3 regions of the Agrobacterium sp. DE0009 genome follow, and region 3 is predicted to be linked to each of the others. Evidence: riboswitches for the same ligand, from Rfam matches in the RefSeq annotation. Region 3 holds a riboswitch; each other region holds the start of a gene.
The links. A riboswitch is a leader RNA that binds a small molecule or an ion and turns the genes downstream of it on or off. The one in region 3 is predicted to bind cobalamin.
Positions count from the first base shown of each region.

Region 1: linked by a shared signal. The riboswitch ahead of bluB (5,6-dimethylbenzimidazole synthase) and the one ahead of FS804_RS05450 (CbtB-domain containing protein) in region 3 are both predicted to bind cobalamin.
Region 2: linked by a shared signal. The riboswitch ahead of FS804_RS18415 (DUF1636 family protein) and the one ahead of FS804_RS05450 (CbtB-domain containing protein) in region 3 are both predicted to bind cobalamin.

Region 1 is NZ_VEIU01000001.1:272,544-277,169, forward strand. It holds gene FS804_RS01430 (glyoxalase superfamily protein) at 1-13, opposite strand, end outside; gene FS804_RS01435 (TolB family protein) at 198-1,028, shown strand; cobalamin riboswitch at 1,155-1,338, shown strand; gene bluB (5,6-dimethylbenzimidazole synthase) at 1,433-2,149, shown strand; gene FS804_RS01445 (DUF2865 domain-containing protein) at 2,355-3,470, opposite strand; gene FS804_RS01450 (NADP-dependent malic enzyme) at 3,606-4,626, opposite strand, start outside.
Region 2 is NZ_VEIU01000005.1:213,419-218,044, reverse strand. It holds gene FS804_RS18425 (cobyric acid synthase) at 1-1,271, opposite strand, end outside; gene cobO (cob(I)yrinic acid a,c-diamide adenosyltransferase) at 1,273-1,890, opposite strand; cobalamin riboswitch at 2,018-2,231, shown strand; gene FS804_RS18415 (DUF1636 family protein) at 2,349-2,774, shown strand; gene cobW (cobalamin biosynthesis protein CobW) at 2,771-3,808, shown strand; gene cobN (cobaltochelatase subunit CobN) at 3,864-4,626, shown strand, end outside.
Region 3 is NZ_VEIU01000001.1:1,064,093-1,068,718, forward strand. It holds gene FS804_RS05430 (GNAT family N-acetyltransferase) at 1-101, shown strand, start outside; partial or broken gene FS804_RS05435 (type 1 glutamine amidotransferase family protein) at 121-683, shown strand; gene FS804_RS05440 (hypothetical protein) at 861-1,175, opposite strand; gene FS804_RS05445 (CbtA family protein) at 1,180-1,890, opposite strand; gene FS804_RS05450 (CbtB-domain containing protein) at 1,903-2,085, opposite strand; cobalamin riboswitch at 2,246-2,462, opposite strand; gene FS804_RS05455 (cytochrome c) at 2,648-3,568, opposite strand; gene FS804_RS05460 (cytochrome c) at 3,656-4,090, opposite strand; gene FS804_RS05465 (metallophosphoesterase) at 4,350-4,626, opposite strand, start outside.

The DNA.
Region 1 (4,626 bases), 790 kb from region 3:
CGATGGTATTCATCGCGGAACCTCGGATCTGGGAGAAACGGGGAGGGCCGCGGACGGTGCCGGGGCACAGGCGTTTTTTCCGGTTTGAATTTGCAGGACGGTGCCTGCCGCCCTAGGATCATAGCCACGGCGGCGACGGATGCAAATGGAATGTCTGCGCCGTTCCGGTCGGAACATTGACAAGCCCGGGAGGCAGAATGCGCAGCTCCATCGAAATCTTCAACATCCGGACCCGGCAGATGCGGGTGGTGTGGCAGACGCCTGAGCTGTTCGAAGCGCCGAACTGGTCGCCGGATGGGAAATATCTGCTGCTGAACAGCGAAGGGCTGCTGTATCGCCTGTCCCTTTCCGGTGACGCGTCGCCACAAAAGGTCGATACGGGTTTCGCAATCCAGTGCAACAACGATCACGGTATTTCGCCCGACGGTTCGCTTTACGCCATTTCAGACAAGGTGGAATTCGGCAAAAGCGCCATCTATCTTCTGTCCTCGGCGGGCGGCGCGCCGCAGCTGATGACGAAGAACCTGCCCTCCTATTGGCATGGCTGGTCCCCCGACGGGAAAAGCTTCGCCTATTGCGGCATTCGCGATCAGGTTTTCGATATCTATTCCATGGACATAGACAGCGGCGTTGAAACACGCCTTACCCATGGTGAAGGCCGCAATGACGGCCCGGACTATTCGCCTGACGGTATGTGGATCTATTTCAATTCCAGCCGCACGGGCCAAATGCAGATCTGGCGGGTGCGGGTGGATGGCTCAGCTGTGGAGCGTATCACCGACAGCCCCTATGGCGACTGGTTTCCACACCCGTCTCCGAAGGGAGACAAGGTTGTCTTCATTTCCTATGATGGCGACGTTTTCGACCATCCGCGCGATCTCGATGTACGCGTGCGGCTGATGGATATGGACGGCGGCAATGTGGAAACGTTGTTCGAGCTTTTCGGCGGGCAGGGCACGATGAATTCGCCCAACTGGTCGCCGGATGGGGATGAGTTCGCTTATGTCAGGTACTTTCCGGTGGCGTGATGCGGTTCTGACGAGGCGGTGTACCCCCTCCCTTCACTCCGGCTCAGGGCCGGAATGACGGAGGCGGGGAGCACGGTCATATTGTCGCGCGGCCTTGGCGACACTTGCGTTCGCACGCTATTTTGCCCATAGCTTCACCCGTCAGGTGCCCGCCTTTGCAGCGGGAGAATCGGGAATCCGGTGAGAGACCGGAACGTGCCCAACGCTGTGAGGCGGATGCCCTTTTTCTCATGCCACTGAAGTTATTCGGGAAGGCGAAAGGGGCGGATGAAGCCTAGTCAGAAGACCGGCCTGGCAAAATAGACCGAACCGCGCGGACGGCGGCAGGTTGATGGAAAGCGAGTCGTCGCTGCAAACCTTCCATGGTTTCGGCACCGGCCCGCCCGCATTGTTAGGGATAAACGATGCCGACCGAACCGCCCTTCACGACGCCACCCGACGCCAATCCTTTCGATCATGCGCTTTCACCCGCCCGCCCGTTTTCCAGCGAGGAGCGCGAGGCGATCTACCGCGCCATCGAGACGCGGCGTGATGTGCGCGACCAGTTCCTGCCAGACCCGCTGCCGGACGATCTCGTCGAGCGCCTCCTGAAAGCGGCGCATGCCGCTCCCTCCGTCGGTTTCATGCAGCCGTGGAACTTCACCCTCGTCACCGACGGCGCCGTGCGCCAGGCGGCATGGGTGGCCTTCAGCCGCGCCAATGAAGAGGCGGCGGCGATGTTTGAGGGCGAGAAGCAGGCGCTCTACCGCAGCCTGAAGCTTGAGGGTATCCGCAAGGCCCCGCTCAGCATCTGCGTTACCTGCGATCCGAAACGGGGTGGCAAGGTGGTGCTGGGCCGCACCCATAATCCACGCACGGATGTCTATTCCACCGTCTGCGCCATCCAGAACCTCTGGCTCGCCGCCCGCGCCGAAGGCGTCGGCGTCGGCTGGGTCAGCATTTTCCACGACAGCGATATCAGGGCCATTCTAGGTATCCCCGATCATATCGAGATCGTCGCCTGGCTGTGCCTCGGTCGCGTCGATACGCTTTATACCGAACCGGAGCTGGCGGTGAAGGGCTGGCGGCAGCGCGTGCCGCTGGAAGAGCTTGTGTTTCGGAACCGTTGGGGTGGGGTGTAGACACGGAGGCCTGCGAATAGGTCGGGACATTGCCGTGCATTTCTTCTCCCCGCCGGAGAGAAGGTGGCCCGAAGGGTCGGATGAGGGTGTAACGGTAGAGATTTTCGGAGAGCTTGCCCCCTCATCCCGCTGCCGCGACCTTCTCCCCGGCGGGGAGAAGAAACAAGGGTCGCGCGCTCGCCCCATTACACGCGCGCAAGAGATTTCACTGCTGCGGCTGGATGCCTTTCAGCGCCGGGTTTTTCAGGTCTATCTTGCCGGTCTGGTCCGGCAGGAATTTGGGTCCGATGATGCGGACTTTTTTATCGTTGGGATCGTAATCCCGTTCCGGGATTGGCTGTTCCGGTTGCTTGGCCGCCTGCTGTTGTTGAGCCGCTGCGGGGGATTTATCACCGTTCTTGTCACCTTGCGGCGATGGAATGGTGGTGATGCTGGAATAGGGCTTTTCGGCTTCCGGCCGGGACGCCTGTTCCTGCTTTTGCATCTCCTGGTGATAGGCGGCCATGTTGCAGGCGCAGCCGGGCGCTTTCGTTGAGGCATTGCGATAGGCGAAGGCGGTCGGCAGGTCCTTGTAGGTTTTGCCGGTTTCAGCGGACACCATGTCTGCTGTTTCCTGATCCGCCATGGAGTGGAAATAGAGTTCCGTCTCGGTTCCCGGGCACATTTTCTGGCATTGCTCGGCCTGGGCGCGGAAATCAAGTGGCGAGGCATTGGAGGCGATCGGGAAGAACGATCCGTCGCAGGTGCGCACGCAGAGCGTTCGAAGCCCGCCCTCGGCGGCGGCGTTGGGGTGAGGCGAAAGGCCCGCCTGTCCCGGCTCATCGCCATTCTGCCTGAAGGCATCGGGATACCGGGTCACATCGGGTGCAGGCGATGCTTGGCGGTTCATGTCCTCTGCGGGGCTGCAGCCATTGGCATCGAGGGCGGCGAGAATGCGCTCGCGCCTGACGTTGCTGTCATCGTTGCGAGCGTCCGCCATGGCATCATCGCGATCGCGGATGATCGCGTCGCGCTCGGCCTCGGCATCCACCAGCGCGTCGCCGATCTCGGCGCAAAGCCCGGCATTGGGATTGCCATACACAATGACACTACCGGACGAGCAGCCATAGCTGCGCATGTCGTTTCTGATCTTGCGGATGACGATGTTCTGGCGGGCAAGCGCATTGGCGTAACGCCGCACCTCGGCCGTGTTGCCGATGACACGGGGCGGTTCGCGCAACTGTTGATACAGCGTATCGCACACCTGATCCGCAATAGCGGCGGCAGGAGCGATGAAAACAAGGGGAAGCAGGAGGCCGATGATGCGGCTGCGCCGGGTCAATTGTGCGATCCGTTTGGTGTCCCCGGCCGGTGGCAGGGGTGTTATGCTTCAGGAAATCCGTGTTTCAGGAAGATAACATAAGCTGTTGCCGCATTGCGGCAACAGCATGTTCAAAACTGCGTTAATGCGCCTTCATCACACCGAAGGGTGAGAGGCCTGCACCACGGCAAAGGCCGCCATGTTGACGACGCCGCGCGAGGTGACGCTGGGCGACAGGATGTGGGCGGGAAGGGCCGTGCCGAGCAGGATCGGGCCGACATGCAGGCCTTCCGTCAAGGTGCGGGTGACACCCAGCGTGATATTGGCGGCATCGAGGTTCGGGAAGACCAGAAGGTTCGCCTCGCCGGTCAGCACGCTGTTGGGCATGGCGCGCTTGCGCAGTGCTTCCGACAGGGCCGAGCCGCCCTGCATTTCGCCGTCCACTTCCAGTTCGGGCGCTGCCTCCTGCACGATCTTCAGGGCGCGGCGCATCTTGCGGGCGCTTTCGGAATCGCGCGAGCCGAAGTTGGAATGGCTGGCGAGCGCGATCTTTGGCGTGATGCCGAAGCGGCGGATTTCCTTCGCCGCAAGGATCGCCATCTCGGCCACTTCTTCTGATGTCGGGTCGTTGTTGACGAAGGTATCGGTGAGGAACAGCGCGCCCTGCTGGGTGATGAGCAGGCTGAGGCCCGCGAAGGAGCGCACGCCGTCCTGCTTGCCGATGATCTGGTTCACGTCTCGCAGATGGCGGTCGTAACGGCCTTCGAGACCGCAGATCAGCGCATCCGCTTCGCCGCGCTTGACCGAAAGCGCGCCGATGACGGTCGTGTTGGTACGCACGATGGTACGCGCCGCTTCCGGATTGATGCCGGCGCGGCCAACGAGGGCGAAATAGTCATCCACGTATTCGCGGTAGCGCGGATCGTCTTCCGGGTTGACCACCGCGAAATCCGTATGCGGGCGGATGCGCAGGCCGAAGCGCTTCAGGCGCGTTTCGATGATCTGCGGACGGCCGATGAGGATCGGAATGCCGGTGCCCTCTTCCAGCAGCACCTGGGCGGCGCGCAATACCCGCTCGTCTTCGCCTTCGGCAAAGATGATACGCTTCTTTTCGGCAGCTTTGGCGGCGTTGAAGACCGGCTTCATGATGAAGCCCGAGCGCCAGACGAAGCGGTTC
Region 2 (4,626 bases), on a different contig from region 3:
CGGCCGTCGGGTGAGATGCTTCCATCGTAATGCCCGTCGATCGTCGAAAACGCCAGATTGCCTGCTGCTCCCGTGGTTTCCCCGACATGCATTTCATAGCCGGATAAACTAACGCCATCAAAACTTGCGCCGTGAACGGAAACGAGCCGCTTGTCACCCGTCAAAACCGTGTCGACATCAAGCAGGCCGAGCCCCTCGACAGTCGCCGGCGGTCCCTCGATGCCGTCAGGATCGGCAACGGTTTTTCCAAGCATCTGGTATCCGCCGCAAAGGCCGAGTACGTAGCCGCCGCGGCGCACATGCGCCTTTATATCAATGTCCAGGCCCGCATCTTTCAGCACGGAGAGATCGGCAATGGTGGATTTCGAACCGCACAGCAAAACCAGCCGGCAATCGGCGGGGATCGTCTCACCTGGCCGCACGCGGATCAGTTCTACATCCGGTTCCATGTCGAGGGGATCGAGATCGTCGAAATTGGAGATATGCGGCAGGATTGGCACCGCGATGCGGATTTTTGCGCCCTGTTTTGGCTCTGCCGGGCCGGAAAGTCCAAGCGCATCTTCCGCTGGCAGCTTTCTCGCATCGGCAAAGTGCGGCAGAAGGCCGATGGAGGCCCAGCCGGTCTTTTCCGCGATGATCCGCATGCCATCGGAAAACAGCTCCGGATCGCCGCGAAAACGGTTGACGATGAAACCTTCGATCATCGCCGCGTCATCGACGTCGAGCACCGCCCTGGTCCCGACGAGGCTGGCGATGACACCGCCGCGGTCGATATCGCCGATCAGGATCACCGGCGCATCGGCCGCGCGGGCAAAACCCATATTGGCGATGTCGTTGGCACGCAGGTTGATTTCGGACGCGCTGCCAGCCCCTTCCACCAGCACCAGATCGGCCTGTTGTTTCAGGTGCTCGAAACTATCAAGCACGCGCGGCATCAGCCCGGCCTTCATATGCTGATAATCGGCCGCCTTGGCGTTACCGATGATCTTGCCCTGCACGACCACCTGTGCGCCGGTTTCGCTCTGCGGCTTCAGCAGCACCGGGTTCATGTGCACGGAAAGCGGCACGCCCGCTGCCCGCGCCTGTAGCGCCTGCGCACGGCCGATCTCGCCACCATCCGCGGTGACAGCGGCATTGTTCGACATGTTCTGCGGCTTGAACGGCATGACGGAGAGGCCACGCCGGGTGAATGCGCGGGCAAGGCCGGCCACCATCAGCGATTTGCCGACATCCGAGCCCGTTCCCTGAAACATCAGCACCCGTGCAACCATGTCAGAATTCAATCCCCGCCTGCGCCTTCACGCCTGCCTTGAAGTGGTGTTTGACGAGGGTCATTTCCGTCACCATATCCGCCGCGTCGATCAGCGGCTGCTTGGCGTTGCGGCCGGTGACGATGACGTGCAGATCCGGCCGGCGGCTGGACAGTGTCTCAACAACCTCCGCCAACGGCAGGTAATCGTAACGCAAGGCGATGTTCAGTTCGTCCAGAACCAGAAGGCCGATCGTTTCATCGGCCATCAGAGCCTTGGCCTCCTCCCATGCCCTTGTCGCCGCTGCGACATCACGTTTCAGATCCTGCGTGTCCCAGGTGAAACCTTCGCCCATGGTGCGCCACACGATCCTGTCGCCGAACAAGCTCAGGGCCTGCTGTTCGCCTGTCGACCAGGCACCCTTGATGAACTGAACGATGCCGACCCTTCGCCCGGTGCCGAGCATTCGCAGGGCAAGGCCGAAGGCCGCTGTGGACTTGCCCTTGCCGGGACCCGTATTGATCATCAGCAGACCTTTTTCAATCGTCTTTTCAGCAACCTCGGCGTCCTGCACCGTCTTGCGATTGACCATTTTCTGCCGGTGGCGCTCGGCTTCGCTGGCGCTGATGTCGCGTGTCATTCGGTTTCCTCTTCTTCCACCTGTGCGGAGTCGCCCGCCACAGGAGCGGCGACTATACCCAATTTGCCGCACCCGGCAATCTGCCGTGCCGATGGCTCGCGGCATTGACCCATGCTTCCGTTCAGCCTAAGGGTAAGGGACTGACGGTCTTTTCCCGGCAACGGGAAAAGCTAAGAGGGAACACGGTTCCACCCCAACGTTGGGTCATTCCGTGGCTGCCCCCGCAACTGTAAGCGGTAAGCCCGCACCGTAAAGCCACTGGACCCGCAAGGGGTTCGGGAAGGCGGTGCCAAGGCGTCAAGCCGCGAGCCAGGAGACCTGCCGTTTCAGGAAAAACGTCTGCCGGGCGGGGTGCTCCGGTCAGTCGGTTCGTTCGAAGGTTCGGCTTGCGGCCACCCGCGTGCCGTCTTCGACATCCGCACCCCAAGATTTTTGCAAGGCGCGGGAAACGATACGGCTTGGATATTTCAGCGACATCTTCTTCCACCAGCGGAAATTCGCAGGACGAAACGGCGCCCGGCGTGACCGTTTTCATTTGCAGAAGCTGCCGTGATGAAGCCGATCCCAATGCGGAACCGCGCCTGGGTTCGCGCCTCGTCGAAGCCGTCATGGCAAAGGCTGAGGAAGCGGGTGTCACCGTTCGTTCCGTCAACTGCCTTGCCAATTGCAAGCGCGGCCTCAGCGCCGTGCTGCGCAGCGCCAACGGCTGGTCCTACGTCTTTGGCGGGCTGACAACCGACGGCGCTGATGATTTGCTGGCCGGGGCGAAACTGCTTGCTGCCGCCTCCGATGGCCTGATGCCGTGGCGCGGCCGCCCCGAATCCTTAAAGCGCGGCATGGTCGCGCGCATTCCGCCTTTCGATTTTACCGAGGAGAGATCATGAGCACCCTTCTGGACCGCGTTCCCTGCACCATCGTTACCGGCTTTCTGGGGGCTGGCAAAACCACGCTGCTGCGCGGCCTTCTCGAAAAACTTGACGGCAAGCGGCTCGCCATCATCGTCAACGAGTTCGGCGACATCGGCATTGACGGCGAAATCCTCAAAGGCTGCGGCATTGAAAGCTGCCCCGAGGAAAACATCGTCGAGCTGGCCAATGGCTGCATCTGCTGCACGGTGGCGGATGATTTCCAGCCTGCGATCGAACAGATCCTCAGCCGCCAGCCGAAGGTGGAGCACATTCTCATCGAAACCTCGGGTCTCGCCTTGCCCAAGCCGCTGGTACACGCCTTCCAGTGGCCGGCCATCAAGAGCCGGGTTACTGTCGATGCCGTGGTGGCCGTGGTGGATGGGGCTGCGCTTGCCGAGGGCCAGGTGGCTCACGACATGGAGGCGCTCGCCGCCCAGCGCGCCAATGACGAAGCGCTCGACCACGACGACCCTGTCGAAGAGGTTTTCGAGGATCAGGTCGCCTGCGCCGATCTCATCGTGCTCACAAAGGCTGATCTTCTTGACGTTGCTGGCTTGGAAAAGGCCAAGGCGCATATTCTCGACCATCTGCCGAAGGCGGCAAAGATCGTCATGGCCTCCAATGGCGCCATCGACCCTGCCGTGCTGATCGGCCTTGGCCTTGCCGTCGAAGACGATATTGAAAACCGCCGCACCCACCATGACGGCGAACTTGACCACGAGCATGATGACTTCGACAGCTTCGTCATCGATTTGCCTGCCGTGACCGATCCGGAAGCCCTGGCGATCCGCATTGCCGAAACGGCAGCGGCTGAGAATGTCCTGCGTATCAAGGGCTTCATCGAGGTATCCACCAAGCCGATGCGGTTGCAGGTGCAAGCCGTCGGTAGCCGCGTGAACCACTATTACGATCGGCCGTGGGCCGCAGGTGAAGAGCGCCGCAGCCGCCTTGTCGTCATCGGCGAAAAGGGCATCAACCGTGAGAAGATCGAGCAGATGCTGGCTGCCTGACACACGCATTTATCTGGGCGCAAGCAGCGACAGACGTCTGATGGACATGCTTTAGATGCATATTCTTGCCACCACATCATCGTCTCTAGACGACCTGATAGAGCCGGTTGACCTCAACCAGCCTCGCTCAGATGTGGTGATGCTGTCTTTTTCAGCAAGCGATCTGGCAGGGCTGGAACAGGCCTGGCGGCAGGCGGAGGAAGCGTCGACCACCCTCTCCTGCGCCAACTTGTCCGAACTTCGGCATCCCATGTCGGTCGATCTGTGGATCGAAAAGACGGCGGAGCACGCGCGCGTCATCCTTATCCGGATTCTCGGCGGCGCGGAGCGCTGGCGTTACGGCGTCGACCAGCTTTCCATGCTCGCGCGGCGACGTGGCATCAGGCTTCTGCTCCTGCCGGGCGAATGCAGCGAGCGGGACGAAAAACTGGAGGTTGCTTCAAGCGTCGGTCAAGACATTTTAGTGTCCGCTCTTTCGTTCTTCCGCGAGGGCGGGCAGGAAAATATGCGCCGCCTTGCCGCCGGTCTTGCTGCCCTAGCAAGGGGTGGGGTTTGGCCGGAGATCATGGCCGAACCGTTGCCAAGAGTCGGTTTTTACCGCCCGGGTTCAGGCGTGGTGGACAGGTTGCAAGCCTGTGCCGGCTTTGCCGTCGGCGCGCCGTTTCTGCCCATTCTCTTTTATCGCTCCATGCTTTTGGCGAATGATGTCGCGCCCGTGGATGCCCTATACGAGGCGCTGTCGCGCCGTGGCTTTGCGCCCGTTCCGATTTTTGTCAGCGGCCTGAAGGATCGCGAGGCGACCGGCTTTCTCGGGACCG
Region 3 (4,626 bases):
GCGCCACAACAGGCAATGTGGCGGCGCATCGTTTCTACCAAAACATGGATTTCGCGCCGCGGCCGGTCACCGGCATGCGTTACATGCAGTCCATCGCCTGATTGACCCACGGAGACGGCCATGACACGGATTGCCATTGCGTTGGCTGAGGATTTTGCGGACTGGGAGCCGGCGCTGCTGGCGGCGGCTGCACGCAGCTATCTCGGCGTCGAGATCGTTTATGCCACGCCCGATGGCCGGCCGGTAACGTCCATGGGCGGGCTGAAGGTGACGCCGGATACATCCTATGACGCGCTCGATCCCGTTGACATCGATGCGCTCGTCATCCCCGGCGGTCTCAGTTGGGAAAAGGGCACGGCTGCCGATCTTGGCGGGCTGGTATACCGGTTTCGCGACAGGCACCGGCTGGTCGCCGGCATCTGCGCGGCGGCAAGTGCGCTCGGCGGCACGGGCGTTCTTGATGATGTCGCCCATACCGGCAATGCGCTGGCATCGCACAAGGCCTATCCGACGTATCGTGGCGAAGCGCTTTATCGCGATCAGCCAAAAGCGGTCAGTGACGGCGGCATTATCACGCCGGCAGCGCGCCGGTGAGTTTCGCCGTGGAAATTCTGAAAAGCCTCGGACTCTTTGGTCCGGAAGCCGAGGCAGAACTTCAGGTTTTTGCGGCGGAGCATGGGTGAGCCGCAGAGCGTTATTCCGCCCTCCCTCCGTCATACCGGCCCTGAGCCGGTATCCAACCAGCCCAAGTCCTTGGGCTGAAAAGACTTCTCCCGCCGCGCAGACGCGCGTCGGCTGGATGCCGGATCAAGTCCGGCATGACGGTCGAGAAGAAGATGTCTCTCGCAAATCATCCTGCGCTATTCTCGATCAAGCACCCGGCACACACGCGCCGCAAACTCCGGTCCCTTGCCGGCAATCGCGCGGCGGATATCGCGGCTGTTCAAATGCAGGCTGCGGCCGGCGGGCAAGTTTGAGCGTTTGATCTTGAAGATTGCCGCAGCGGCAAAAGCAGCTTCGTGGTCTTGAAAATAGGCAAGCGCCGCATAACGATCGGGGCTCGGCCCCAGCACCGCCTTGAAGGCAAGGCGGTGTACGGCGCATGGCGCGCCGTGACCGGGAACGGCAAAACGCAGCGCATCGAGTTCCTCACTCCACTCCGCTGCGTCCTGCATGGTTTCAAGCCTGCTGGAAGCGCTTCAGGAAAAACGCGCTCAACGTGCCGAGAAGCGCCCAGAAGACGAAGCTGGTGACGGTGGCGGCAACGATGAACTGACGCTCGAGCGGCAGCGGCGCCAGCGCATGCTCGCCTTCCGGCGGCAGCGGCGCACCCACCACATGCGGCGCGACAATCATCACCAGCGCCAGAACAATCGCCCAGGGCTCGCGACGGAATGCGATCAGCGCAATGCCGCCCGCGGTTGCGGCAACGGTTGCAAGCCACCAGATCTGCCGTGCTTCAAGGGCTGCGGCCGGGCTGCCCGGCAATTCCGGCGGCAGGCCGATCATAGGAGCAAGCATGACGGCGGCAAAGCCGGCAACGCCCCAGAGAAGGCCTTCGCGCCAACCGGCATTGGTACCACGCAGCGACATCAGGCCGGTCAGCACCAGCGCGTAACCGATGGCGGTGAGCACATTGGCCGCGACGGTGTAGGCGTTACGCTCGAAACCATCGGCCGGAGCCCATGCCTCGTCGTTGTGCTCATGGGCGGGAGCCGCAGCGCCCGGTGCAGGCGCATCATGGCTATGCGGCGCTTCACCAGCGCTTTCAAAGGTTTCCGCCTGAAGGATGAGCGGCGTGGTGCCGACAGCCTGCATGGCGGAGACAGCGAAGCCGCCGACAATGCCGACGAGAATGGCGGTAAAGACGATGTTACGGAAGAAAGACATGCCGCTCCCCCCTCAGTGGCAGGGGAAGGCGTTGGCATGGCGCGTGTCGTGCGCGGCATTGTGGACGGCTTCCACATGGGAAAAACCGACAAAACCGACGATGAACAGGCCAAGCACGATCGCGGTGAGCGATTGCGCGAAGCTCGCTGTTTTTGCAGACGCGGCGGCATTGGCCGTATTCTGATTGATGGACATGGTGACCCCTCTCCGGCGCGACCCCGCGCCTTTGGACGCGGCCGGGCGGCAGAAGCCGCAAGACCGCATGCGATATACTTCACCACGGGGATACGAGACTGACACAGGGCGGCATTGATCCCGCCACCCTGACATTCCGCTCTTCCGGACACCCCGCCGGCATGGATATTTCCGTAATGGCAGGTCTCCTGGCTTACGGGTCAAAACCTGAAACACCTTCCCGGCGCGCCCTCCTCTCAGGTGGCTTGCCAGTGGCATTTCGTTTCAGGCTCTCCGCTCACAGTTGCGGGGGCAGCCACGAATGAGGATGTCTCCCTATCGTGTTCCCTTTTCACCTTCCGGAATGCCCGGAAGGAACCATCACAAGGTTGTTATCCGCCGGGCGAGAGCGGGAGTCAATGGTGGGCCTGATTTCGAACTGCACGCCGTCGCCTCCACCTCCGTCACCCCGGACTAGATCAGGGGTCCAGCGCGATCAAGTCCTTGATCGCAAGAGACTCTTCTCACGGTGCAGACGCGCCGTGGCTGGATGCCGGATCTGGCCCGGCATGACGGCTGAGGATTACCGCGCCGGGATCGCCTTCAGATAGGCGGCAATCGCATCGCGATCTTCGGCGGTCAGATGCGCCATGTTCTGCTGGACCTTGACCATGGAGCCGCCGACGCTGTCGAATTCCGGGGTGAAGCCGGTTTCGAGATAGCTGGCAATATCGGCCTTTGTCCAACTGCCGATGCTCTGCGAACCGGGGGTAATGTCTGGAATGCGGCCCTCGCCTTCGGGATTGGGGCCGCCCGCCAGCCATTTGTCCGCCAGGAAGCCGCCAAGCGCATTGCGTGGCGTGTGGCATTCGCCGCAATGGCCGGGTCCTTCCACCAGATATTGGCCACGCAGCAGCTCGGCATTGGCGTTGGCAAGCTCGACGCGCGGCGGGGCGGCGGGGTCGAAATAAAGGAACTTCCAGCCGCCCAGCACGATGCGCATGTTGAAGGGGAACGGTAACTCGTGATCCGGCGCATCGTTCTGGCTGGCCGGCAGGGTTTTCAGGTAACCGAAGAGATCGTTGATGTCCTTCTGCGTCATGCGGGCATAGGACGCGTAGGGGAAGGACGGATAGAGATGCTCGCCATTCTTGCCGACGCCGCGCGTCATGGCATCGCCGAACTCCGCCAGCGTCCAGGCGCCGATGCCGTGCTGCGGATCGGAGGAGATATTTGGAACATGGAAGGTTCCGAAGGGACTTGGCAGCGCTTGTCCGCCCGAAAGCGTCAGTTGCGCCTCTCCCTTCGCATCGGATGCGGCGTGACAGCTGGCGCAGCCGCCGGCCCAGAACAGCGTTTCGCCGTTGGCGAGATCGGGGTCGCCCAGGCTAACCCAATGGCTCGGCGCCTGCCGTTCAGGCGCTGTAACCCAGGTAAATATGCCGTAGCCCGCAATCGCCGCAATCACGGCACCACCGACGAGTTTCGTCCAGATGGAGGACATGCCCCTCTCCCCAATCTCACCTGACCTGGCCAGGTGCCTTGCCTGCCGGAAAACGCCGCCTGTGAGCGGCGTTTCCAGATACGTCGCTTATTTCTTCAGACGGTAGGTCTGGTGGCAGGTGCCGCAATCGGCGCCGAGCGTCTTCATGGCCGTGGCAACGCCGGCCTGGTCGGTGGGCATATTGGCGAGAACCGCATCGGCGTCCGTTCCGAGCTTGACGGCCTTGGCCTTGAAATCATCGAAATTTTCCCAGATGGCGGGCGCTGCCGCGCTGCCGGTCTCGGTGCCGGCGGGAAACTGGTCAGGGAAAGCCTTGGCATTGGTGCTGATGGTTGTCACGGCAGTCTTGACGGTGTCCGCATCAAAGGGCTTCTCGCCCTTGGAGATCGCGGCAAGCGAACCCATGGCGCCACCGATCTGCTTCATCATGCCTTCGCGCTTTTCGACTTCGCCGGCAGCGTAGACCGCTCCGGCGCAAAGACAGCCGAACAGCATGGCCGCCGTGATGGTTTTCAGTTTCATACACTCTCTCCTTGATGCCGGCGAATGCCGGGCTTTGAACGCAACGCCGGGAGGATGCCCTGTCCCCATGGCGAAAAGAAGTCACATTGCGGTGAATTCTTCCAAGAAAACAGAAGTCTAGGCAGGATGACGACGCACATCACCCCGGGTCCTATGGCCTGACGCCGACGGCAGACTGAATGGGAATAACCGCCTGGAAGCAGGCGGCGCGGCCGATAAACGTCACCGAAGCCGGCGACGCAAACAGCCGATGCCCCGATCAGAGCGCCAAAACGCGGTCTTCCTCACGGCCAAATCCGCGAATCGCGATCCGGTCGGCAAACACATCGGCGATGGCAAAGGTATTGCGGTCGGGTGTATCGACCATGCCCTTGAAATTGACGAAATGGGTCTTGCCGAGCACGCCGTAATTGCCCTCGTGATTATGGCCGTTGAACCATGCGACGGCCGACGGGTGCGCACCGAGAATCTCGAGAATGCGTTGCGCATCCCACATATTGTGGGCGTTTTCCGGAAAAACCGGGTAGTGGCAGAAA